DNA from 2 places in the Paenibacillus sp. J22P169 genome. Region 1 is predicted to be linked to the other one. Evidence: a T-box and tRNA genes for the amino acid it is inferred to sense, from the RefSeq annotation. Region 1 holds a T-box; the other holds one or more tRNA genes.

Region 1 (12,726 bases):
GTCCAATTTGAAGCTCAAGCTCCCCGCTTTTCTCCGTTTGGTAGCGCAGCAAAAACACGCCGTTTTTCAAAGGCTCTGCGAGGTTTATCTCATAACGCAGCAAGTCCCCTTCGTCGGCACCGAAGTTGCATCCTATTGCGGACCCCCCCGTATAATGCTGGCCTCGAATTTCACCCCTAAGAAAACCGTCATAGACCAAGCCGTCCGACGGTCGTTGGCGTGCGAAGTTCAATTCGCTATAATCTAGCGCATCTACCCACACTGCGCCCTCGGGCAGCTGCGCATCCGCACATATCTGTACGTCGCCGTGCCCGAGAAGGCGAGGCGGCTGAAGCGAAGCCATCCAGTGCAGTACCAAGTTTTGCGGATGCTCGGATTGGTTCACGAAGGATACTCGAATCAGACGGCACTGATCGGCGATATGGCTGAAGGAAATGTCGGTATAGACTTGATCTTTCCATTCAAGCTCATGGCGGTGGGAGAAGAAGCTGTAATCCGCCGTTGCCTCCCATGGATGATAGCCAGATTCCCACAGCACGCTGGGAATATCCATTTTTCTCCTGTAGAAGCCAGGCATTAAACTAAGATCAAAACGCAAGCCTCGCGCTTGATCGCTGATATGGGAGATACCCATGTATTGTTTGGTATAAGGTCCCCAAGCAGGCAGTCTAAGATCATGGTCACCCAGGAGTGTCTCGATCTCATGCATTGTCTATCGCTCCTTCGAAATGTAGGCTTTCTCTTTATTTTAAAATATTACCTACCAAAATGCCTCTTGATATAAGCTTCAATTATCTTGAAAACGGACATTCATGATATGATGGGAATAACAATTGAAGTGCAGGAGGATCCCCGTGCCAGTGAATCTGACAGCTTACGATAAAGAGCATGTGGATTATGCAGATCCACATTTCCGGATTAAAATATGGACCATAGATTATCCTAGCCAACCATCCGAGCAATATGGTCCCTGGCACTATCATGAAGAGGTGGAGTTGATCGCTGTGCTGCAAGGCACCCTGACGATGGAAACACCACATCTCAGCTATAATCTGCAAGCTGGTAATGTGGTGATATTTGGCTCCAATGAGCTGCACAGATCCCATAAAGATGGGCATGACGATCTGCTGTATATCGTCTGCCATGTGGATATGGCAGCTTTTATGGATCCATCCTTGCTTCCGTATCTCGCCGCTTTTACCGGCCGCTCGGCCAATTTAACACAGTTCAATGAAACGCTGCGCGAATATCCAGCAAGCGTACAGGTCATTCACAAACTTATCCATGAGATGCTGCTCGATATGACGAGACAACAGCGGGGCTACGAGCTCTCTGTCAATGCTAGCTTGAAAAAGCTCATGTACACGTTAATTCAGATTGACGATGCCCACATCATAAAACCGATGGATCCACAGTTAGCGGAGAAATTGCGTCCTGCACTTGTCTATATTGAACAACAGTTGGAAAATTATTTCCAAATTTCGGATATAAGCAGCAAGCTGAACTATAATAGCAGTTATTTTGCCAAGCTGTTCAAAAAAGGAATGGGGATGACGTTTACGTCCTACGTCCAGATGCGCCGAATGAAACGAGCAGAGCAGCTCTTGCTAACAGAGGCGTGGTCTGTAACTGAAATTAGCGGCAAAGTAGGGTTTACTAGTCCAGCCCAGTTTTATCAATTATTTAAGAGACATTTCGGCTGCTCGCCGAGGCAGTTTGTTGAGAAACGGACCCTCCCTAAACTTTAAAGGGCCTCGCTTGTAAGGGAGAAATTGGTACAGAATCTTCCGTGTATCAAGAGAGTCCAATGGGAGCATTCCAAAGAGAGATTAGGCCAATATTGGAAGCTGCTATAAACAAACAATTTCCGAATAATGATAATGGGGATACGTTTGCTGAGCAGGCAGTGATTTATTACGACGATGAAGATGAAAATAACATTCGCAAAGAGCTTGAAGATAAATTCAGAAAAAAAGTAGTTTTTAAGAAATCAAGATATAAACCCAAATATCTTCGTGATATGGCAACAGAAATAAATGTTTACTTATTCTCTATAAGGAACAATACGGATATTAAAATTGAAGTTCAAAAATAATGAGTTACATCCAGCGGCATTTTAGAAAGGTAGATCACATCAATCGCTACTCAGATTCAACTATTGTAAAACGAGACATAAAAAGGATCATGGCTGCATCGCAGTCGATGATCCTTTTTTACTAATCATTAACAATGTACTTTGATCTCGCTTGAATGTTAACATAAGATTGGTTGATGTGTTTTTGCAACAGAACGTTAACCTATACGATATTAGTTTAGCATCTAAGAAGGGAATTCCCAAATGAAAACTTGTTTGAAATTCATGGCAACAGTGATACTGTCTGCCACGTTATTCTGCGCAAACTTGAATACAATACAAGCATCCGCCATTAATTTTAATGATGTATCGACCAGTTTTTGGGGATATTCGAATATTCAATGGGCTGTCGAAAATAACGTTGTAGATGGATATCCTGATCGTTCATTTAAGCCGAATCAAAATGTGGAACAGGCAGAATTTATTGCTATGCTTAACCGCGCATACCAGCCAACTGATTTTGATCCTACGTCAGAAACGGGAGAATGGTCGGTACCCTATATTCGATATGCCAATAAAATGGGATGGAAAGTTGTAACTCCCTCATCTTTAGGAGGGCATTCAAGTTCTGTATATTTAAATAGGGGAATGGTTGCGCAATATCTTGCGAACGCTACCGGTAAAAACTACAATATGGATGATTCCATCCAATACCTGCTTGATCTTGGGCTCTCCGATGGCAAGACCGATAAAAGCATTAGCGGTTTTCAAAAGAGCGATGAAGTAACTCGCACGGAAGCGATTACGTTTATTCAGCGCTTGAAAACACAATTGAATTTACTTCAAGTAAGTCCTTTGACCGAAGAAAAATATGACTGGGTTAGAGATTTAATATCTGATGATTTTAAGCTTGTTTATGATTTTCAGAAGAAATATACGACACAAATGGATGAAATCAGATGGAGATTATTTACGAATAACGATCTCAATGAAATTGGATATTATTATTTAGATCATGGGAATAAGGTAGACACCATTCAATATGTTTATGTTTTTAAAGTAGAAAATGATAAAACATTATTACTTGAAAAGAACTTAAAACAGTTGATGGGTGATGGTGTTAGTTTCAAAAGAGTGAAGAATAGCATGAATGATCTTCTAAAGATTCAAGAACGCGCACTACAAAAAATGCTTGACAATCATCTTAAACCACAAGAATTTGAACTCTATATCGATGTTTTTACAAATAAAGTTGTAATTAAAGGGGAAGTTTCAGAAGCTTTCGAATCAGAGTTGATTAAAATATTAGGAGCGGAAAATATTGATGTAGAGTATAAAGAAAATGTCGCTTTGCAAATTGGATCCATTTGAATAAGATGGTGGACTTGATCATTTATCCAATGGCGGTTCATTGGCAGCGAAATATTCAGCAACATAAAAAACCAAAAGAGATGACAATTATGTCATCTCTGTAATCAATAACTCGAATAATATGGAGTCAATTTGCTGGTCAAAGCAACTGTCAAAAGTGATTTTTCACTAAAAAGTGATTTCGTTACTAATTTTTGTCGGTGTTTAATCCCAAAACTTGATTTTATATATAGTTCCGTTGTAGAGAGCAATGTTAAACTCCTCTAGAAATTTCCATTTGATGGTGTCTAACCACTCCTCTAGCAATTCTTCTCTTTCTTCTTCATTCGCGGCTTCATCAAATGATAATTTTTCTTCTTCACCATTCAAATACTCCGCTTTGATCTTCTCAATATCTTCGATATCAAGTAGCGACAACACACCTTCGACTAAGGAACGCTTTGACATAATGAACACCTCCTAAAATATGGAATTAATTCTATATAGTATAAGGAAATTTTTTGCAATTGCTTGTACATAGATACTAGTAGATAAGTGGATTTTTTTGATAGTTTTTAAGGGATCATCGGAGATGACAATTAAAATGGTTGATAAATCAATTTTTTTTGATTAAGTGATTGACCTATTATGAAAAAGATGGTAAATTGAGATTATTAAGTTAAATCAAAAAAAATTGATTAATTATTGTGGAGGTGTTAAAATGAATATGAATTATTATTCTATTGAGAGCCAGATGCTTCAACGCAAAACAGAAATTGAAAAAGCTGCCGCTACAGCATGGCAAATAAGCAATGAGAGAAAAGATCGCCAATTGTTGAAAGATGCAATTTCTGGACTTAAAGCTTTGACTATCAGAACTCGTACACAACCTCAAACTCAAACAGCATGTTGCAACTGCTGCTAATTTCTAAAGAAGGTGTAGACAATGATCAAAGAAATACCGATTACATCAGTAAATGAGCCAATTGTATCCTTAAAAGAGTATGAATCAAAATTCAAAGCACTTGCCGATGAGAAGCGATTACAAATCATGTATGAACTTACTCAGCGCGGTAACACCTGTGTGTGTGATCTTACTGATATTGTAGATATGCCTCAATCTAAACTATCTTATCATTTAAAGATTCTGTTGGATGCGGGGATGATTACAAAGGAAACACGTGGTACTTGGAGTTACTACGAAATAAATCAAACTGAGGTAAGTCGAATCCTTTCTGAGCAATTGTGCTGTATTTTTAAACCTGCTCGGAATGAAGGCAGTGATTGTTGTTAAATTTTTTTTGAACATTAAATCAATTTTTTTTGATTAATACGCAAGGAGAAACAATGAAGAAGAGGTTAATTGCTGAATTTATTGGTACTTATTTTTTGGTCTTTGCTGGCCCAGGCGCGATGATAATTGACGAAATCACCAAAAGTATTACGCATGTGGGTGTTGCTCTCACCTTCGGGCTCGTAGTTATGGCTCTCATCTATACTTTTGGACATATTTCCGGTGCACATTTCAATCCTGCGGTTACCATCGGCTTTTGGTTGCGTGGCGACATGACTTCAAGAGAAAGCCTTTACTATATCGTAATACAGTTTGTTGCAGCAACTGCCGCGAGTTGCACTCTGTATTTACTATTTGGGAATATTGCAGATCTAGGTGCAACTATGCCAATCTCAACGGAAGGGCAATCATTTGTGCTTGAATTTATCTTAACGTTTGTCCTTATGATAGTGATTTTAGGATCCGCGGTACATGGTAAAGCCATTAAAAGTTTTGCAGGAATCGCTATCGGGGGTACGGTTGGTCTCATGGCAATGTTTGCAGGCCCTATAAGCGGCGCTTCCATGAACCCAGCGAGATCGTTTGGACCCGCAATCGTTTCGGGTGCAACGCAGCATTTATGGTTATATCTAGTGGCATCCATCCTTGGAGCTACAACTGCCACATTGGCATATAAACTTTTAGATGAACAAGGAGATTAAGAAAAATGGATAAGAAGCTTGTGTATTTTCTTTGTACAGGTAACTCATGCAGAAGCCAAATGGCAGATGGATTTCTAAGAGCGTTAGGTAGTGATAAATTTGAGGTCAAAAGTGCTGGACTGGAAGCACATGGACTTAACCCTCACGCCGTGGTTGTCATGAAAGAGGCTGGCGTCGACATTTCTGAGCACACCTCGGATGTAATCGATCCAGAGATCCTACAGAGAGCTGATTACATCATTACGCTGTGCGGTCATGCAAACGATAACTGTCCTGTCGTGCGTAATGATAAAGCAGAGCGTTGGCACTGGGGTTTTGATGATCCAGCAAAAGCAACGGGGACAGAAACAGAAATTATGGCTAAATTTTGTGAGGTTAGGGATTCAATAAAAAACCGTGTTGAGCGGTTTGTGAAAGAAGGTAAATGACATGATTAATAGAATGCATGTAGCGGTAAACTGCAGCAACCTCCAAAAATCACTCGATTTTTATAAAGCCTTTTTCGGAGAAGAACCTACCAAAGTGAAAGAAAATTATGCCAAGTTTGAGCTGATTGACCCAGCGCTTCATTTTTCATTAAACGTTCGCCCTTTTGAGAAAAAGGGAGTGCTTAATCATCTAGGATTCCAAGTGAATGGCACTGAAGAAGTACTGGCAATAGGTGATCGCCTACGCCATGCTGGGCTCCTTTTAATTGATGAAATGAACACAACTTGCTGTTATGCAGTTCAGGATAAAGTCTGGGTGCATGACCCTGATGGCAATGCGTGGGAGATTTTTTATACGAAAGAAGACTCAGTATTCGAAAGCGCCACTGAATCACGAGACATATCTCTTTGTTGTACTCCAATTGGGGTAATTAATAAGAACGCTAACGGGCAGTAGAACGTGGCGGAAAGCCAACTGCTTGAGCAAGATTGACTAGAAAAACGTTACGTGGTAACATCATTATAATTTCTATATATTGTAAAAGCGATGAGAAGGAAGAGTAATTAAGACCTCGAATTTGCAGAGAGCTCATGATAGGTGGAACATGAGTATTCGAACTTGATGAAAGAAGCCTTTGAGTAACAGACCGAAAAAGGGAATAAGTCTGTCGGGATTTCCCGTTACTGAAAAATGCGCTTTTTGCGTGTAAAAGTGGGTTGTATTTACTCAACCAAATTAGGTGGTACCACGGAAGTTAAACCTTTCGTCCTTAGCGGATGAAAGGTTTTTTTGTTTTTTTATAATGACAACTTTACGAAAGGGATGATGAAAAATGAGTAACAATACAGAACTTGCCGATCTTTTATTTCCGGAAGTAACAATATCGCTAAATGAAATTTTAAACAGTTACCCGCCAAGAAATTTAGATAAATCAGCTATGGTTACCAGATTTGCTCCAAGCCCAACAGGCTTTATCACTATTGGCTCATTATACGCTACATTTATTTCTGAAAGATTAGCACATCAAAGTAATGGAGTTTTTTATTTACGAGTAGAGGATACTGACAAAAAACGTGAGGTAGATGGAAGCGTAGCGGATTTGATCGAATCCTTAAATCACTTTGGTATTGTTATTGACGAAGGACCAACAACATTGAAATATGAGTCAGGGGAATATGGACCGTACATTCAAAGTTCACGGATCCATATCTATCATATTTTCATCAAGGAATTGATTAAACGGGGTCTTGCGTATCCATGCTTTTGCAATTCAAACCAGCTGCAGAACATTAGGGATATTCAACAAACTCAAAAAGTAACCACGGGTTATTATGGGCCGTGGGCCGCGCATAGAAACTTTACTTTGGATCAAGTCAAGGAAGAAATTAATAACGGGAAACAATACGTAATAAGACTAAAATCGCCAGGCAAGATAACGGGAAGGGTCACTTACAGAGATCTAGTTAAAGGTGATATTAGTATGCCTGAAAACGAACAAGATGTAGTTATAATGAAATCTGATGGTATTCCAACATATCATTTAGCCCACGTTATTGATGATTTTCTCATGGGAACGACGCATGTGATAAGAGGAGACGAATGGCTTTCATCAATTCCTATTCATCTGCAATTGTTTGAAGTATTTTCTTTTAAGAAGCCTGAGTATGGACACATTGCTCCAATTATGAAAATGGATGGAGATTCCAAAAGGAAATTCAGCAAAAGAAAGGATCCTGATGCAGCAGCTAAATATTATCAAGAAGAAGGGTTTCCTAGTGAAGCAATTTGCGAATATTTCATGACTTTAATTAGTTCCGGTTTTGAAGAGTGGAAAATGAAACACTCTGATCAACCGTATACAAATTATATTGTAGACATCCGTAAAATGAATGTCAGCGGTGCTTTGTTTGACATAAAAAAGCTAAACGACATTAGCAAGGACTTTATCTCGCGTTTAAGTGTAGAAGAAGTGTTAGATCGGGTACTCAACTGGGCCCAGAAATACGATATTCAGCTATATAATTTATTGACTAAAGATAAAGACTATTCAAAAAGGATATTTAATATAGGACGTTCATCAGATAAACCGCGTAAAGACATAGCTAAATGGTCCGAGGTAAAATCATTTTTCGCTTACTTTTTTGACGAAATGTTCGACTCTCCAAGTAGATCCACAGAAAATCTCCCTAAAACAATTCCTTGCGGCATAGCAAAACAGCTCGTTACTGATTACTTAGAGGTTTATGATTCAGATGACGACCGGGAACAATGGTTTGGAAAAGTAAAGGATATATCGGAAAAGCATGGTTTCGCGAGAGACATGAAACTCTTTAAGAAAGACCCTGAAGATTATCAAGGTCACGTCGGAGATGTTGCAACAATACTAAGGATAACTCTTACAGGTCGAGCGAATACTCCGGATCTGTACGACATCATTCAAACGCTGAGTGATAAACGGGTTAGAAACAGACTAATTAAATTCTCTTCGAAATAAAGATATAAAAACGAAGCACGAATAAATGTGCTTCGTTTTTATGATTTTTTTGTGTGTGGGCACCGTCAAGAAATTAAGCCCCTTCCATATTTTTTCGCAAATTGATACACCGAATCGGCAAATGTTTTTTTCTGTACGATGAGATAAGTAACAAGGGCCTCTCTGTCTTGATTCGACACACCCCAATCCCCAGGTATTTCACGAATCACATCTTCAATAATGGCGTCAGGTAAAGCAAGAATCTGTTCAATATAAGAAGAGAGTATCGATGAATCTTCAAGCATGCCCACAGTCCAGATATGAACGATAGAATCCTTTTTAAACTTATCGTGCTTTTGCAATGTTGCTTTGTTCCATTTGTATCCTCCCGGAAAACATTTTCCGTGATCGATCATATGAATATCATATTTGCCCTCAGGCAGCCGCTCCAGAAGAATGTTGCTTTTTGTACGGTCAGAGTTATGCACCCAATGGTCGAATACGAAAATCCCGGCCAAAACCTGATTGTTTTTGATTTCCGTTTTAGTCGGATGAGGAGGTTCCTTCGATAGCCCTCTGCAATTGTCTATAAATAGGCTCGCAAATTGTGTGCCCGGATTGTATTTGGATGAAAACTTTTTTGGTATATATTGAATCTGCTGTTCTGTCATATTCACCAATTTAAATGGCACTACAGGCAAAGAAAGGTGTTGCCCTAATCTGGCAATTATGAATTCATTTACCAGTTCCCTTGTTCCGTGGAAATTGTTTTTACATTTTACCGCATAACGGTTTCCATCATTAAATGACAACAAATGTGCGGCTTTTCCAGACAACGTCTCCAAATATGTTATCGGTTCTAAAGATGTCATTGCTCCGCAACCCCTTTTTGATAGCATTTAACATTACAATACTCAAAAATAATTGAAGAGAATGGACAAAAGGAATATTATTTTCAAACTTGCCGTTAAAAGCCAGGATTTAAAAATCTCATAAAAATTATGGGTGAAAGATCCAATAAGTATTTTGGCTAAAAACTGGTATAATCAACTAGCTACTCATTTATGTTTCAACGCATGTTCAAAAAAAAATGAAAAATTAAGGAAGTTACATATGCATAATATATCAAAGGCAGCAAGGTTCAATACTCCTTTTAAAATCACTTTTGTCTATGTGTTTATTGGTTGTTTATGGGTACTCCTATCTGATAGATTAATGGACACACTGAACATGTCAGCGGCAATTACTATACATTCCTCGAAGGGGCTATTTTATGTTCTAAGTACGGCCTTGATTCTTTATTTTTGGGTCAAACGTTTGAAAAAGGCGCTTACCGAAAGCGAAGAACGTTATCGAATACTTGTGGAACATTCGCCAGAACCGGTACTTGTTCACAGTCAAGGAAATATTGTCTATATTAACCCTGCTGGAGTTAAAATATTTGGGGCAACTAGACCAGATCAACTTATGGGTCAACCAGTCATTAATTTCGTTCATCCAGACTTTATAGACATTGCGAAGAAACGTATTAGGCAAGTCTCAGAGGAAGGAAAACCAACGGATCCCATTGATCAGAAATTTTTTCGCTTGGATGGTCAAGTTTTTGATGTAGAAGTTAGAGGAGTTCCTATTGTCTTCCTTGGTAAACCGGCTGTACAGCTTTTATGTAGGGATATATCTGAGCGTAAACAAGCCCAGCGTATGCTGGAAGAAAGAGAACAAAGTTATAAATCGCTTGTAGATAATAATCCTGATGCCATTTTTTCGTTAGATTTAAACGGGTGTATGCTTCATAGTAATCCTGTTACTGAGAAGATAATGGGCTATCAGAAGGAAGAGCTTCATAATCAATCCTTCGTTCACTTCATTGTCGCTCCAGATCAAGAGAAAACATCGCATCAGTTTGAAAAGGCGGTAAAAGGTGAATCAAATAACATTGAAATTGCGATCACACATAAAGATGGGACAAACGTGGAAGTAAACTTGAAACTGGTTCCTATTATTGTCAACGATAAAATTGATGGTGTTTACGGTATTGCAAAAGATATCACAGAACGTAAGCAAACAGAAGAACTATTGCTTAAATCAGAGAAGCTTTCGGTAGTGGGGCAGCTTGCGGCTGGTGTTGCTCATGAAATTCGAAATCCGTTGACCTCACTTAGAGGATTTGTTCAATTATTACAAACGAGGGTTGATGGATATAAAGAGTTTTTTCAAATCATGTTAACTGAATTGGATCGAATCAATGATATTGTGAGCGAATTTATGGTTATTGCCAAACCGCAAGTAGTCAATTTTGAGATGAAGGATCTTAGAAAAACTCTTCATGATGTGATATCGCTGCTAGACACACAAGCAATTCTTAGTAAAGTACAAATTCATACTGAGATTATTGAGGACGACATTCCTTTAATCAATTGTGAGGAAAATCAATTAAAACAGGTATTCATTAATATTCTTAAAAATGCGATTGAGGCGATGACAGGTGGGGGGGATATCATTATTCAAATGAGGGTAGTCGACAATAAAATTATTATTCGTTTTATTGACGAAGGCTGTGGAATCTCGGAAGAAAGATTACCGATGTTAGGCGAACCCTTTTACACGACAAAAGAAAAAGGGACCGGATTAGGATTAATGGTATGTCATAAAATCATTGAAGCGCATCGTGGGACTCTCCTTATAAAAAGTCAGATCGATGCGGGAACAACTGTTGATCTTATTTTGCCAATATAGAAAAAATTATAGATAATAATAAACCGCGCGCAGCGCGGTTTATTATTTTACGGATATAAGGGACGATACTTGACCCAATATCCTAACGAACTGACAGTCCCTTAACTTGGCTACAAGCACTAGTTCAATGGCATAATGGCATGCCGTAGCAGCAAGTCTCTTGATCGTCTACGGATTCTTAGCAGGGACTGCCTTTCGATAGGTTAATAACTCGGAGACGGTAACAAACCTATACCCCCTCTTTTCCAATTCGGGCAAGATTTTTTTTAGAGCCTCGATGGTCTGTGTATGACCTTCCACGTAATCGTGGAACAGTACGATATCCCCGCTGCTCGAATTGGTTAAAACTTTATTTACAATTTTATTGACCCCTGGCCTACTCCAATCCTTCGTATCTAAATGCCAAGACCACATTATCATTTTATATCCTTCTTGCTTGACAATACTGACTAGCCCCTCATTATAAAAGCCTCCAGGGGGACGAAATAAATGACATCGAATCCCGGCGACGGAGAAAATGGTTTCCTCTGCTTTATTAATTTCATTTTTCATGTTTGTCCGTTTAGAAAGAAAAGCATGGCTATATGTATGATTGGCTATCTCATGTCCTTCGTTTACTTCTCGTTTGAGCACGTCAGGAAAAAGTTTTATTTTATTCCCAACCACAAAAAAAGTGGCTTTAGCATGATACTGCTTGAGCAAGTCCAAGATCTGAGGTGTATAACTCGGATGAGGACCGTCATCGAATGTTAAGGCGATCACTTTCTCATCGGTAGATATTTCCCAGACGACTTCTCCTCTCGTTTCATAATAAGACCGGTCTTTTTGGGGAGCGGCGTAACCAACAGACTGAAATAACAAAAAACAAATACAAAAATTTAGTATCGTTCTCATTGTTGCCTCCTGATTTTAGTTCAATTTTCAAGATTAGGATGCACCAATTGTTCAAAATAAATGGCTGGGTGAAACCTACATTTTAACAAAGTGAGATTTCTTTTTGTTTATTTAATACTAAACTTGATTTTCACGATGGAGAAGATACATGGGAATTTGCTCGATCGTGATTGCTTCATACATTGGCCGCTTGTTCAACTGGCTCCGATAAAGTGTAACTTCTTTTGATTTCCACTCGAGGATGTTTCCTTGGGGAGAAGGAGGCACCGGAAAATCACTCAGCTTATTTCGATCAAATGGAATCGTACCAGAATAATTGCGTGCAAGCGTCAGATGCGGATGAAAGCGGCGCTCTTCAGGCGTAAAGCCAAGCGGCGTAAGTGCGCAGGCTACCCGTTGATTTAGGCTGTTAAGCCCTTCTAAGTCGCCTCCGACACCGGCCCACATTACAGAAGGCTGGGTCGGTCGGCCGAATAAGCCAAGGGATTCCACACGCAGCGAGATAGGACTAGATACGTCCGATATTTCTTGAAGAGCTTGAGTAATGTGTGGTACACGTTCTGACGGTGTCTCTCCGAGAAACTGCAACGTAATATGCAGATCCTCATGATGAACCCATTTGCGAAAAGGCAGATGAGGTTTGATTTCATCGATCCAGCCGGCGACCACAGACTTAATTTCGGATGGGATCGGCACAGCAACAAATAAACGCACCTGATTGATAGGATTCATAATACCCTCGCTTGTCCATCGTAAGGTTATGCTAGCTCAGTTA
Region 2 (12,726 bases), on a different contig from region 1:
GAGATGTGCTGCGAGTGATTGTCGAAGACGCGTATAAAAGATTGCTTGCCCCGTCTGTTGAGCGCGAAGTGCGCGGTGAAATGACGGAAGCGGGTGAGGAGCAGGCGATTAAGATTTTCGCGGAGAATCTGCGTAATCTCTTGCTGCAAGCGCCGATTAAGGGCCATGTGGTGCTTGGTGTCGATCCAGCGTACCGGACAGGCTGTAAGCTGGCCGTTATTGACGACACAGGTAAAATGCTTGAAATCGCCGTTACCTACCCAACCCCACCGAATAATAAGGTGGCGGAAGCGAAGGCGAAGTTCAAGCAGTTGATCAGCAAATACAGCGTGGAGCTGATTGTGATCGGGAATGGGACGGCGTCCCGTGAAACGGAGCAGTTCGTTGCGGAGCTAATCGGTGAGATCAAGGAGCGGAAGCTCAAGTACTTGATCGTCAGCGAAGCGGGCGCGAGCGTGTACTCGGCGTCGAAGCTGGCGCAGACAGAGTTCCCTGAGCTCGATGTGGCCGAGCGCAGCGCGATTTCGATCGCGCGGAGGCTGCAGGACCCGCTGGCGGAGCTTGTGAAAATTGAGCCGAAAGCAATTGGCGTCGGGCAGTACCAGCATGACGTTTCGCAGAAACGTCTGGACGAGAACTTGAAGGCCGTCGTGGAATCGGCCGTTAACCATGTCGGGGTAGACTTGAACACGGCGTCCCCGTCCTTGCTTTCGTATGTGTCGGGGGTCAACGCGACATTAGCGAAGAACATCGTGAAGTATCGCGAGGAGAATGGCAAATTCAGCTCCCGACAGGAGCTGTCGAAGGTTCCGCGCCTTGGCGCGAAATCCTTCGAGCAGTGTGTCGGGTTCATGCGTATTTCGGGCGGCCGGAACCCGCTCGACAATACCCCGATCCATCCGGAGTCTTACGACGTGGTGGATCGGCTGTTCAAGGAACTGCGCATCGAGCTCGCGCAGCTTGGTTCACAGCAGCTGCTAGCGCTGCTGCAGACGCTGGAGCCAGAGGAACTGGCTCCTAAGCTTGGCGTTGGTGTCCCGACGATGCGGGACATCCTAGACAGCCTGCAGCGGCCTGGGCGGGATCCGCGGGACGAAGTCCCCGCGCCGATCTTCCGCACAGACGTGCTGCAGCTGGAGGACCTTGTGCCGGGCATGGAATTGACCGGCACGGTGCGCAACGTCATCGATTTCGGCGCCTTCGTCGATATCGGCATCAAGAACGATGGACTGGTGCACATCTCCCAGCTCAAGAACGGCTTTGTGAAACATCCGATGGATGTGGTTTCCGTTGGAGACATCGTCCAAGTATGGGTGCTCAACGTGGACCAGAAAAAAGGCCGCGTCGGCTTAACCATGAAAAAACCGCAATCGTAGGTTAATGAGATCAGTTGAATATGGCAGTTGGGAGTTAGGTCCCAACTGCTTTTTTATTTAACTGGATTTCCTCCAGCTAATTTTCTCACTCCCCCCCCCCCCCCAAGTTTGCTGAATAACTGGATTGCATGTAGCTAATTTCTGTGTATTTCTTCAAAACCGCCAATTTGAGCAAAAATAGATGGAGGTTTTCCAACTAAACTCCAAAATGCGCCAGATCCTCTAAAATTAACGGTAGATTATACAGTTAAGCATCGAGGCGTGTTTGCATTCCACTACTTCTGAGCACCTCCCACCTCCTTCACCAAATAAGTCTTCGTATACCGCTGTCCGGCAACAAGTGAAAGCATCCCCTCCATTGAGAGGCGGATGAGCCACTTAGCAGCGATACGAATGTTCACATTGCATTCGGCTGCGACTTCCTGAAGCCGAACTTTACCATTACGCCGATTGGCGATCTGGAGGATAAATTGCTTCCGCAGCTCCCACACGTCCGCCTCAAGCTCAGCGATGGTGGGAGGGTGTGGTCTAATGCTGGAGGATGACCTTCTTTGTTCGAAAAGGATCACATTGTTTTTGAAATCCTGCACTCGATCTTTTCGAATTTCTTCCTGCTGCACTTGAACCAGAACTTCACTTTGCCTTGTCCCAAAAATCCGACGATGCTTCTCACGCATTCTACGTAACCACTGACTGCTATTTTGTTGCATTAAATTCAGCCCCCTTTTTAGTCTCAATATGCAAAAAAAGCACAAACGAACTGCAGATAAATCTGCAAGCTCGAGTGTGCTTCACTCAGGTATGTTTACTTTTTGTTACAATTATTTACAGTATAGAGGGCTCATTTCAAATATGCAACTATTTTATTCTTGTCCTCGAGGTCATCAGTTTTGTATTCTTTGTTATAACATGTTTACTCTTTAAATTGGCGTGTTTATGTACCCAAGGCAAAAAAGCCAGCACTTGTGGCACAAGTACTAGCCTTTTGATCAAAATTTACGTTTGCTCGGTCCGTCCGTCGATTGGCTGTCAGGCCACTCCTCTTGTGAGCGGCGAGTGCGGTAAAAGTACCAGCTATCGTTCAATAATCGAATTTGTCTGCGGTTTTTGTTCTGGAAGGCACGCATTAATTGATTACAAAGCCATTGAGGCATATGCCCATCCCCTTCTTCGCCATGTACTTATAGCATATGAAGAATGAGGGTATTGGGTGCAGGTCCCCTTATTTTAGAGCTCAAATTCCTCTTCGTACCACTGCTCAAGCTGAGCTTGCAGCGCACGAATTTCAGTTAACAATGAGATCAAAGGATATGATTTCTCTTGAATGCCAGCAAACGTTTTTTCCAACCCATTGATGTAATCCAAGCCTTGAATGAGGGTATAAGTTGTACCGATCAATTCCAAATCATCACATTCAGCAATCACGCGTGGAAGCTGCGGCACATGGTCAGCGGTTAATTTCTCTAATTCTTTGTGCAAACGTTGGTTCAAAGCTGTTAATTGATAGGAATAGGAGGAAGGCATTTCGACGAATTCCAACTGTTGATCAAGCTTCAATATCGCATAGCGCATTTGTGGCATGAGGTAGTTCAGATCCTTTCTGTATAGAGCGTTCGATCTTCTTTTCTACTTGACAGTATAGCCGTACATACGGTACAAATTCAAGTAAGAACTTGTCTTTCGAAGTATTTATAGGTTGTCATTTGAAGTATTTAAGGCTTGTCATCAGCTGTGCTAGTGACTTGTCAGTGGGAGTGTTCGTGAATGGAAGATCGAGAGCTGCAGCAATGGATCGAGCAGATTTCTATGGAATCGTTCGGTAGGCCCTTCGTTCATCAGGCGCGTTTTAACCGAAGATTACGGTCAACGGGTGGACGTTATTTTATGAAATCGCATGATATTGAGATCAGTTGGAGTCAATGGGAGACTTACGGTCGCGATGAAATCGAGAAGATTATTAAGCATGAGCTGTGCCATTATCATTTGCATATTTTGAAGCGAGGCTACAAGCATCGTGATCAGGATTTCAAAACTTTGCTAGCCCAAGTTGGCGGTACCCGCTTTTGCCAATCATTACCGCGGCCGAAGGCACAACAGGCCTATAAATATAGGCTAGAGTGCGTGAATTGCAAGACGGAGTATTTTCGGAAGCGTAAAATGGATGTGCGTAAATTCGCCTGTGGAAATTGTAGGGGAAAATTGAAATCGTATACACTTGACTTAACAGCGCCTTCATAATAAAATAAAACTTGTCCATTCCCTGATAGCTCAGTTGGTAGAGCACTCGACTGTTAATCGAGTTGTCACAGGTTCGAGTCCTGTTCGGGGAGCCATATGGAGAGATACCCAAGTGGCTATAAGGGGACCCTCTGCTAAGGGGTTAGACTGCGTAAGCGGTGCGAGGGTTCGAATCCCTCTCTCTCCGTCACGAAATAAGTTCAATGGCATTCTTGCCATTGGGCTTATTTTTGTTTATCTCAACCTCAACTTATTCTAACAATTTTCTAATACCCGTTAAATGTTTGTCCTCTATAGTGAATAAAAAAAGCTTCACGATGGAGGACCTCCCAGTGACTAAATTATTTTCGATACGTGTGCGTCTCATTTTATTGTTGTTGATTCCATCCTTGCTCTATTTAGGCACGAGTGTGTATTTGATACAGATAAACAAGTCCAATACCGATATGCTGACCTCCTCGTTGTATGAGACAACTGAGAAGAGTGTATCTCTTATTTTGAATGCGGATCGAGATATGTATCAAGGCTTAACCGCCTATCAGTTGCTGGTGTCAGGTACCTTGACTGCGGAGGAGAAAACTAGTCAGCTGAAGGCGCTGAAAGATAATATTGAACAAACAAATACAAGGGTCGGACAGGCTATTACTATTTTAAAAACCAAAGAATTACTGCAAACCGCACATGCCGAAACTAAGGTGACGATTGAGCAGAGTGCAGAGAGCTTCCAAGCTTCCTTCGATCAATGGGTCAAAGAGGCGAATGCTGTTGTTCAAGCGGGGACCGTAGGCAAAGGGGTTTTGAATGAAGCGAAGCTGACAGCTACCTTTGAGAAGGGGCGCGAGGGTCTGAATGTCATTGGTGAAATTTTGGACACGCATGCCAACCAGAGCATTGTGGATATCGAGCAGCAAAATTACAAAACAGCACAAGGGGTTTACATTGGCGTGGCGGTACTCATTATCATTCTGTTTGGAGCCGGTGGAATCGTGATTCGGAAAATCATGTTAATGGTCCGCAGGATTCTGACTATTACAAATAAGGTTGCGACGGGCGATTTACGTCACGAGCCTTTGGTAGCCTATTCGCAGGACGAATTGGGACAGATTTCAGAATCGGTTGATGATATGGTCGCGAAAATGAAAGGCTTGATTGGCACGATCGCACACAATACGCAATTCGTGCACGATGCTTCCGTGGAGCTTTCGGACAGCTCCAAAGAGTCTGCTCATGCTGCAGAGCATGTAGCTTCGAATATTCAAGAGATGACACAAGAAGTCGAAGTGCAGGCGAGAAGCAGCGAAGAGACTAGCCGAGCTATCGAGGAAATGGCGATTGGGATTCAACGCGTCGCAGAGAACTCCAGCGTCATGGCGGACCACTCCTCTTTGACCTCCCAACATGCAACACTCGGAAATGAGCTGTTGTCGAAGCTTCAGCACCAAATTGTGAATATGCTGAGCTCTGTCGAGCAGTTGTCTATGACGGTCCAATCGCTGACTCGCAAGTCTAATGAGATTGGACAGATCGCATCGAGCATTACGAGCTTCGCGAATCAGACTAATCTTTTGTCATTGAATGCATCCATTGAGGCAGCAAGAGCAGGGGAGCATGGGAAAGGGTTTAATGTTGTCGCTCAAGAAATCCGCAAACTGGCTTCACAATCCATCGAATCCGCTGATGGCATCAATCAGTTGATTCACGAGACGAGAGTCGAGATTGCTAGTGTGTCGGAGTCTATGAATGCGACGAAGCAGGAAGCAAGCGCAGGCTCACAAATGATGCAGGAAGTGAACCAGAGCTTCGAGACGATCATGCAATCTGTGACGCATATCGTTACACAGATTCATGAGACATCCGCCATTACGCAGCAAATGTCGGCTAGCTCGGAAGAAATTTCGGCGACGATGGATCAGTCCGCTTCAAGCTCGTCTCACATTTTGACGAGGTCCCAAACGGTAGCAGCCGCTACAGAGGAGCAGCTTGCTATGATGCAGAACATCGCTGCTGCGTCGGAACAGCTGAAGTCTGTCGTGGATACCTTGAACGATTCTGTGTCCTATTTCAAAATCAAATAAAGAGTGGAAAAGAGGAGTTCTCATGGTTTTCGCAACTTGGACATGGGGGCTCCTTACTTGTTAGCTTCGACTGGCTTTACTTCCAAGAATTAGGCTTGTCAAAGAAGGAAGAATCCTTTATAATAACACTTGTCGTCCTTAACGGGCTGAAGTGTTCAATGACGATGTTATGGCCCGTTGGTCAAGTGGTTAAGACACCTCCCTTTCACGGAGGTAACAGGGGTTCGAGTCCCCTACGGGTCATTTTTTTCCTCTTATGCGGTCGTGGTGGAACGGCAGACACACCATCTTGAGGGGGTGGCGCTCACAAGGCGTGAGGGTTCAAATCCCTCCGACCGCATCCCAGTTTTACAAGCATGAAACCCTTGATATAAGGGTTTTTTTATATTTCAGATGAATGATAGGAACAAGCAAAGGAGTACGCTATGGATCCCAATGTCAAACAAGCTTTAGAGACGACACTTCATCACTGGCAGGTCATGACCGCTTATCAAAGCGATGAGAAGGAAGCTGTAGCTGATCAATTTCAATCTTCATTCTATGTATTTATTGATACCGTCCGCGAGTGGGTACTCCGTCAAGATCCCATGCCTCTAACCCTGAATGATATGCTTGGAATCGATATGATCCAAGATATTTTCGACCTGCTGCCTGCTCCCTTGCATTTGAATTTGGAGACCGAAATCGAATTAATTTTGGATCGTGTGGAACGAGTTGATGAAGATAAATACGATTGATGGCTTTGTAAGCCGTGTGTTTCCTTTTTGAAAGGAAGCTCGCGGCTTTTTGTTATTTTGTAGGCGAAAATGAAGGGGCGCTGTGTAACCTTAGTGTAACAAGCCAAATTACTCCATCTATTTCAACGATATTTGACGTTTTTGATGGAGTAACTGTATTTTCTACAGTTAAATCTCACTGTGTAGCCCGATTCATCGAATCTGTAATAAATTAACTGTAGCTCTTCCAGCTATTCCTGCAAATGCATCGAACTTCGGAAAATTAACTGTAGTTTATACAGCTAAGCTGGACGCCCACCTTGCAAATTGCTCAAGCCTCTTAGGTGTATATTAGCTTTTGACGTAAGTTAGGCGATGGCATACTTGACATCTCCATTAAACATGTCATAATGATAATATCAAATTGACATTAAAGCTGTGAAAGCAGGTGCCACAATGGACGTTAACGAAAACCACTCTAACTATAATTCCCATAAATATCGGACCCCAGATGGCGCACCTAGTGATATTGTCATCTTCACAATTACCTCAACGGAAAAGCATACGACCAAAAAGGCGTTGCCCATCCGGGAACTGCAGGTTCTGCTCATTCAAAGAAAACAATGGCCATTTGAAGGCCAATGGGCTTTACCTGGCGGATTTTGCCAAGAGTCGGAAAGTATGTACGCTTGCGCGAAGCGAGAATTACAGGAAGAAACCGGTGTGATGGATGTTCATATGGAATACTTTAACGTCTACAGTACGCCTGGACGCGATCCGAGAGGATGGATCATTTCTCACGCTTTCTACGCCTTAGTTAACGAGAAATTGCTAGCTGAAAGACGTGCTGATACGGATGCTTCGGATGTACGCTTATTTACGGTGGAGGAGGCGCTTGGGCTAACGTTAGCTTTTGACCATAAGGAGATTCTGACGGACGCTTTGCATCACATTCAGGCCAAAATGCTCACAACGACGATCGCCAAGGAGTTTCTCCCTGAAGAGTTCACCATCGGTGAGCTGTACCAAGTGATCCAAACCGTTGTTCCACATTTCGAGGAAAGCAACTTCATTCGCAAAATCACGTCTACGCAAAGCCGCAAAGGAATTATTGAAGAAGCGGTAGATCGTAACGGAGAGCCGAAGCTTTCGAATCGCTACTCGCAAAGAGCAGCACAGCTATATCGTTTTACTGATCTGACGCCACAGCTGTCGATTTACAGCTAGGCGCTTCTCTTTTACCTTTTGATAATGTCATATTGATAGTATTAATGAACTGGGAGTTAATCTTAAGGAGGCGTTAAGTATGAGAAGAGCATGGACATTTGTGGCATTACTCATCGGTATGGTTGCTATCGCGATCTATACGTCATCTACGGTAATTGAAATCGTTGCGACTACGACAGGCTTATTGTGCGTATGGTTGACAGCTAAGGAACATATATGGGCGTGGCCAATTGGACTGGTCAATGTCGGCTGTTTCTTCGTGATGTTTTGGGAAGCCAAACTTTATGCAGATACGATGCTGCAGGTGTTCTTTTTTATACTAAGCGTGTATGGTTGGATCATTTGGCTGACGAAAAGAGAAGGCACGAAGGTGCGTCCCACTCGAAAAATAACACCACGACTCATGTTCATATTAAGTGTATTTTTGGTGGTTATGACCCTGATCTGGGGCTACATTCTGCAAACGTACACGGATGCCTCGATTCCATATGCCGATGCTCTCATTGCGACCCTTAGCATCATTGCGCAGTATTTACTCTCATCGAAAGTGCTGGAGAACTGGCTTGTATGGATTGCTGTAGACGTGATGTCGGTAGCTATGTATGCTTACAAAGATTTGTATGCGGTGGCCTTCCTGTACCTTATTTTCTTGTTTATTGCCACGGCTGGATACGTCTCATGGAAACGAGAGTTACGCATCGTAGATCGGAGGGGACTCGTATGTCACAACACAAAACAGGCCTGACACTTGGGAAGTTTGCGCCCCTGCATCGGGGGCATCAACTCATGATCGAAACAGCGATCAAGGAAACAGATGAAGTCATTGTCGTTATCTATGATTGCCCCGAAACGACGGATATACCTTTACGTGTGCGCTCCAATTGGATTCGTACCCTCTATCCGCAGGTGCAGGTTATTGAAGCATGGGACGGTCCGATGGAAATAGGCGATACGCCTGCGATTAAAAGGATGCATGAGGAATATATCCTACAGAAGCTGGAGGGGCGGAAGATTACACATTTTTACTCCAGTGAGTTTTATGGTGATCACATGAGCGCGGCTTTGGGGGCAGAGAATCGCCAAGTTGATCCGGATCGTCATACATTTCCAGTTTCGGGCACGCTAGTGCGTCTTAAGCCTTTTGACCATAGAAGGTTCCTGAGTCCAGTTGTTTATAAGGATATGATTGCAAAAGTCGTATTTCTTGGGGCTCCTTCCACAGGCAAATCCACACTTTCCGCCTATATGGCGAAGCGGGAGAACACGGTTTGGATGGCGGAGTACGGACGTGAGTATTGGGAGAAGCATCAAGTAGATCGCCGATTATCATTAGAGCAGCTGGAGGAGATTGCGGAGGGTCATTTGGCAAGAGAAGAACGTCTTATGAAAGAAGCACGAGATGTTCTCTTCGTGGACACCAATGCGATTACAACGTATATGTTTTCTCATTATTATCACGGTAAGGCTACGCCACGTTTGACTCAACTGGCGGTGGATGCGGCGTCGCGATACGATCTTGTTTTTGTTTGCGATACGGATATTCCTTATGCAGATACCTGGGATCGTTCGGGAGAGGTTCAACGGTTTGTGTTTCAGAAGCAGATTATTGCTGATCTTAAAATGAGACAAATTCCGTATTTCCTGTTACAAGGAACTCTCGAGGAGAGAGCGGATAAAGTAAGTCATATTTTGAAGACATATCATAAATATCATAGTTTGAGTGAATGTTTAATAACGCAGTCTTGAAGTATGGAGTGCAGTGAATATGAAAATAACTTACGGACAAGTGAAAGCACCTAGAAACGGTGGCGCTCACGCTGTCCGTTTTTTCATGCAATTAACCAAGGGCCGACTACTTAATATCTTGTAAGAAATTCTAGAAATCACAGAAATTTATCCGATAGGGGGATGCTATTATACAAATATAAACAAAGACGAGGTGATGAAATGCAAGCAAAGCTGGCAACGGACGCCATTCCCACCCCCAAAAAGCGGGATTCATGGATAAGAACGATACAAAGATATAAAGTGATGTATGCTCTCTTATTTCCGGCATTAGTGTACTTTGCCGTATTCAAATATATTCCTATGGCGGGAATCATTATTGCTTTTAAAAACTATAACCTAGCTTTGGGACTATGGGATAGCCCATGGGTGGGATTGAAAAATTTCAAAGATTTTATCAATGGCGTTTATTTCTGGGACATTATGCGAAATACGATTATCATATCGCTGTATAAGCTATTGTTCGGTTTCTCTGCTCCTATCGTACTTGCTTTGCTTCTCAATGAAGTGTATACCCAATGGTTTAAGAAAATCGTGCAAACGATCACGTATCTACCCCATTTTCTGTCATGGGTCATTGTTTATGGACTGATGGTGGCGTTATTAGCACCAGGGGATGGCCTGTTTAACATGATTTTTAAGCAAAATGGGATTCAACCTATCTCCTTTTTAACGGAACCTGCCTGGGGCAGACTGCTGATCATCCTATCTGAAATATGGAAGGATATTGGCTGGGGAGCTATCTTGTACCTTGCCGCATTAGCAGGCATTGATCCAAGTTTATATGAAGCAGCTCGAATTGATGGGGCTTCCAAGTGGAGACAGCTATGGCATGTCACATTACCCGGCATTCGAGGGGTCATTATTCTGATGTTGATCCTGAAATTAAGTCATATTCTAGACGCTGGCTTTGACCAAATATTCATGTTTGCCAACAGCTTTAACCAGGAGAAGATCGATATTATCGACACATGGGTATACCGTGAAGGGTTGGAGCGTCTTAAGATTGGCTTGGCTACTGCTGTGGGATTGTTTAAAGCTATCATCGGATTTGCTTTAGTTTTGGCTGCGAACAAGATTGCCAAAAAATTCGATGGGCAAATTTGGTGAGGTGGTTTTATAAATGATTAATTTGACAGTCGGGGAAAAAATATGGCAAGTAGTCGTATATTTTATTCTTATTATACTAGCCCTACTTTGCTTACTTCCCTTTTTATATGTGGTTGCTGTATCAGTGACACCAGAATCGGAAGTAGTAAGAAAAGGAATTGTTATTATTCCAGAATCCTTTACGTTCGTAGCCTATAAAGAAGTTTTCATTTCTCATGGTATAGGGCAGGCGTATAAAATTACGTTGTTTCGAACGATCGTAGGCACGGCGCTAAATGTGCTTTTTACGGTACTAGCTGCTTATCCGTTGTCCAAAAAATATTTGCCGGGGCGCAGCACATTTTTAATATTCATTGTGTTTACCATGATGTTCAGCGGAGGCTTAATTCCAACCTATTTGTTAATCCGCTCTCTAGGATTGCTAAACAGTCCGTGGGTATTGATTATCCCGCATCTCATTAGTGCATTTAATTTGGTTATTATTAAAGGCTTTTTCGAGCAATTGCCTGCTGAAATCGAGGAATCGGCGAGGGTTGACGGTGCAAGTGAACTTCAATCGCTTTGGAGGATCATTTTGCCCCTCTCGTTGCCCGTGCTTGCTACAATTTCCTTATTTTACGCCGTGGGGCATTGGAACAGTTATTTCGATGCGATTGTTTACTTGAATGATTCGAACTTAATGCCGCTTCAAGTTGTCTTGCGCAACATTTTGCTTAACGTCGCAACACAAAGTGCGGACTCGATGGCCAATTCCGGAACGGTTAGTAAGTTCGCTGTGCAAATGGCTGCTGTCGTCGTGACGACGGTTCCGATCTTGATCGTTTATCCATTTATGCAAAAGCATTTTACCAAAGGTGTGCTTATGGGATCGATTAAAGGTTAAAAGCAATTCCTACCTAGGTTGTTACGGGGACACCGTGATAATATATATACAAGCAAAAGGAGAGGTCAATATGGAACGTAAAAAGATTTCATTTACTGTTCTGGCTGCTATAGTTGGGCTGGGAACGCTATTGTCAGCATGTGGGAACCAAGAAGAAGTTAAGCAGACAGCTTCGAGCATCCCTCAATCCGAGGCTAACAAGTTTGCGACCAAAATGAAGATTTCGATGTTTAACCAAGGTACTTTCAATGCTGCCGCTCCGATACCTCCACGTGAGGAGGATATTCAACGCCAAATGTTGGAAAAGGCGATGAACATCGACTTGGATATGACGATTCCTCAAGCTGGGCAAGCAACAACCAAACTGAATACACTCATTGCAGGTGGAGATATTCCAGATTTGCTCTTCTTGAAGAGTCGGTCCGATCTCGCGCAGTATTATGACCAAGGCGTTCTTGCGGATTTGACCCCATATTTGGATCAATTTCCCGAACTGAAGAAGCGTTTTGGTAAAGACTCATGGGAGGCGACGTCATATCTGGGCAAAACCATTGGAGTTCCAGGTTATGATAATGTAAACGGTATCAGTCGAAGCTTCTTCATCCGCAACGATTGGTTGAAAAAGCTGAATTTGAAAGTGCCGACAACCCCTGACGAGCTGTTCGAAGTGATGAAGGCCTTTACGGAGAAAGACCCAGACGGAAACGGCAAAAACGATACGTACGGATTCATAGGCGGTATGAATAAAGAAGGTAATCTGCAAACTTACGGCTTCGATAGCTTGATGTGGATGTTTGGCGTCAATCCTCCCTCCGCCATTGAAGTGAAAGACAATAAACCGGTATACCTATTTATTGATCCCAAAATGAAGGAGGCGCTCGCTTACATCAATAAAATGATGACAGCGAAAGTTGTGGACCCGGACTGGGTGACGATGAATACGCCCGATTTGTTGGACCAAAAGTTATTTAAAGGTAAAGTTGGCTTCATGATCAGAGATGCCCGCAGATTGGAACCGGATTATCAGCAGAAAATGAAAGAAATCGGCGGAGAGGTGCCGGAATGGATCGTCATTCCTCCAATGAAAGGGCCATACGGCGATCAAATCGTGGAGAGAAAATCGTTCCAAGGCAATTCATGGGCTATTTCCAAGAAAGCTGACAAGGATAAAATCATTCGGATCCTGTCTATGCTGGAATATATCTTTACGGACAAAGAAGCCTATCCGAATTTCGCATACGGAATTAAAGGGATTCACTGGGATGTCGTAGACGGCAAGATCAAAAATAAAACCTCGGAACTATCCAAGGAAATGA

The links. A T-box is a leader RNA that pairs with one kind of tRNA and senses whether it is charged. The one in region 1 lies ahead of gltX (glutamate--tRNA ligase), so its partner is inferred to be a tRNA-Glu.
Region 2: it encodes a tRNA-Glu, which carries the amino acid that the T-box ahead of gltX (glutamate--tRNA ligase) is inferred to sense. The anticodon was not compared.

The regions. Positions count from the first base shown of each region.
Region 1 covers NZ_JCAUAO010000002.1:324,956-337,681, forward strand. The annotation lists gene AC58QG_RS15835 (MGH1-like glycoside hydrolase domain-containing protein) at 1-709, opposite strand, end outside; gene AC58QG_RS15840 (AraC family transcriptional regulator) at 855-1,748, shown strand; gene AC58QG_RS15845 (hypothetical protein) at 1,808-2,095, shown strand; gene AC58QG_RS15850 (S-layer homology domain-containing protein) at 2,360-3,445, shown strand; gene AC58QG_RS15855 (hypothetical protein) at 3,650-3,892, opposite strand; gene AC58QG_RS15860 (hypothetical protein) at 4,146-4,349, shown strand; gene AC58QG_RS15865 (ArsR/SmtB family transcription factor) at 4,371-4,718, shown strand; gene AC58QG_RS15870 (MIP/aquaporin family protein) at 4,772-5,419, shown strand; gene arsC (arsenate reductase (thioredoxin)) at 5,425-5,847, shown strand; gene AC58QG_RS15880 (ArsI/CadI family heavy metal resistance metalloenzyme) at 5,852-6,304, shown strand; T-box leader at 6,386-6,622, shown strand; gene gltX (glutamate--tRNA ligase) at 6,681-8,342, shown strand; gene AC58QG_RS15890 (HipA family kinase) at 8,408-9,193, opposite strand; gene AC58QG_RS15895 (PAS domain-containing sensor histidine kinase) at 9,435-11,057, shown strand; gene AC58QG_RS15900 (polysaccharide deacetylase family protein) at 11,226-11,951, opposite strand; gene thpR (RNA 2',3'-cyclic phosphodiesterase) at 12,069-12,683, opposite strand.
Region 2 covers NZ_JCAUAO010000004.1:447,215-459,940, forward strand. The annotation lists gene AC58QG_RS22200 (Tex family protein) at 1-1,376, shown strand, start outside; gene AC58QG_RS22205 (hypothetical protein) at 1,652-2,086, opposite strand; gene cmpA (cortex morphogenetic protein CmpA) at 2,366-2,530, opposite strand; gene AC58QG_RS22215 (hydrolase/acyltransferase) at 2,604-2,957, opposite strand; gene AC58QG_RS22220 (SprT family protein) at 3,141-3,614, shown strand; tRNA gene AC58QG_RS22225 (tRNA-Asn) at 3,634-3,709, shown strand; tRNA gene AC58QG_RS22230 (tRNA-Ser) at 3,713-3,801, shown strand; gene AC58QG_RS22235 (methyl-accepting chemotaxis protein) at 3,947-5,689, shown strand; tRNA gene AC58QG_RS22240 (tRNA-Glu) at 5,861-5,932, shown strand; tRNA gene AC58QG_RS22245 (tRNA-Leu) at 5,948-6,029, shown strand; gene AC58QG_RS22250 (hypothetical protein) at 6,115-6,426, shown strand; gene AC58QG_RS22255 (NUDIX domain-containing protein) at 6,862-7,632, shown strand; gene pnuC (nicotinamide riboside transporter PnuC) at 7,712-8,377, shown strand; gene AC58QG_RS22265 (AAA family ATPase) at 8,353-9,378, shown strand; gene AC58QG_RS22270 (ABC transporter permease) at 9,580-10,527, shown strand; gene AC58QG_RS22275 (carbohydrate ABC transporter permease) at 10,541-11,410, shown strand; gene AC58QG_RS22280 (extracellular solute-binding protein) at 11,481-12,726, shown strand, end outside.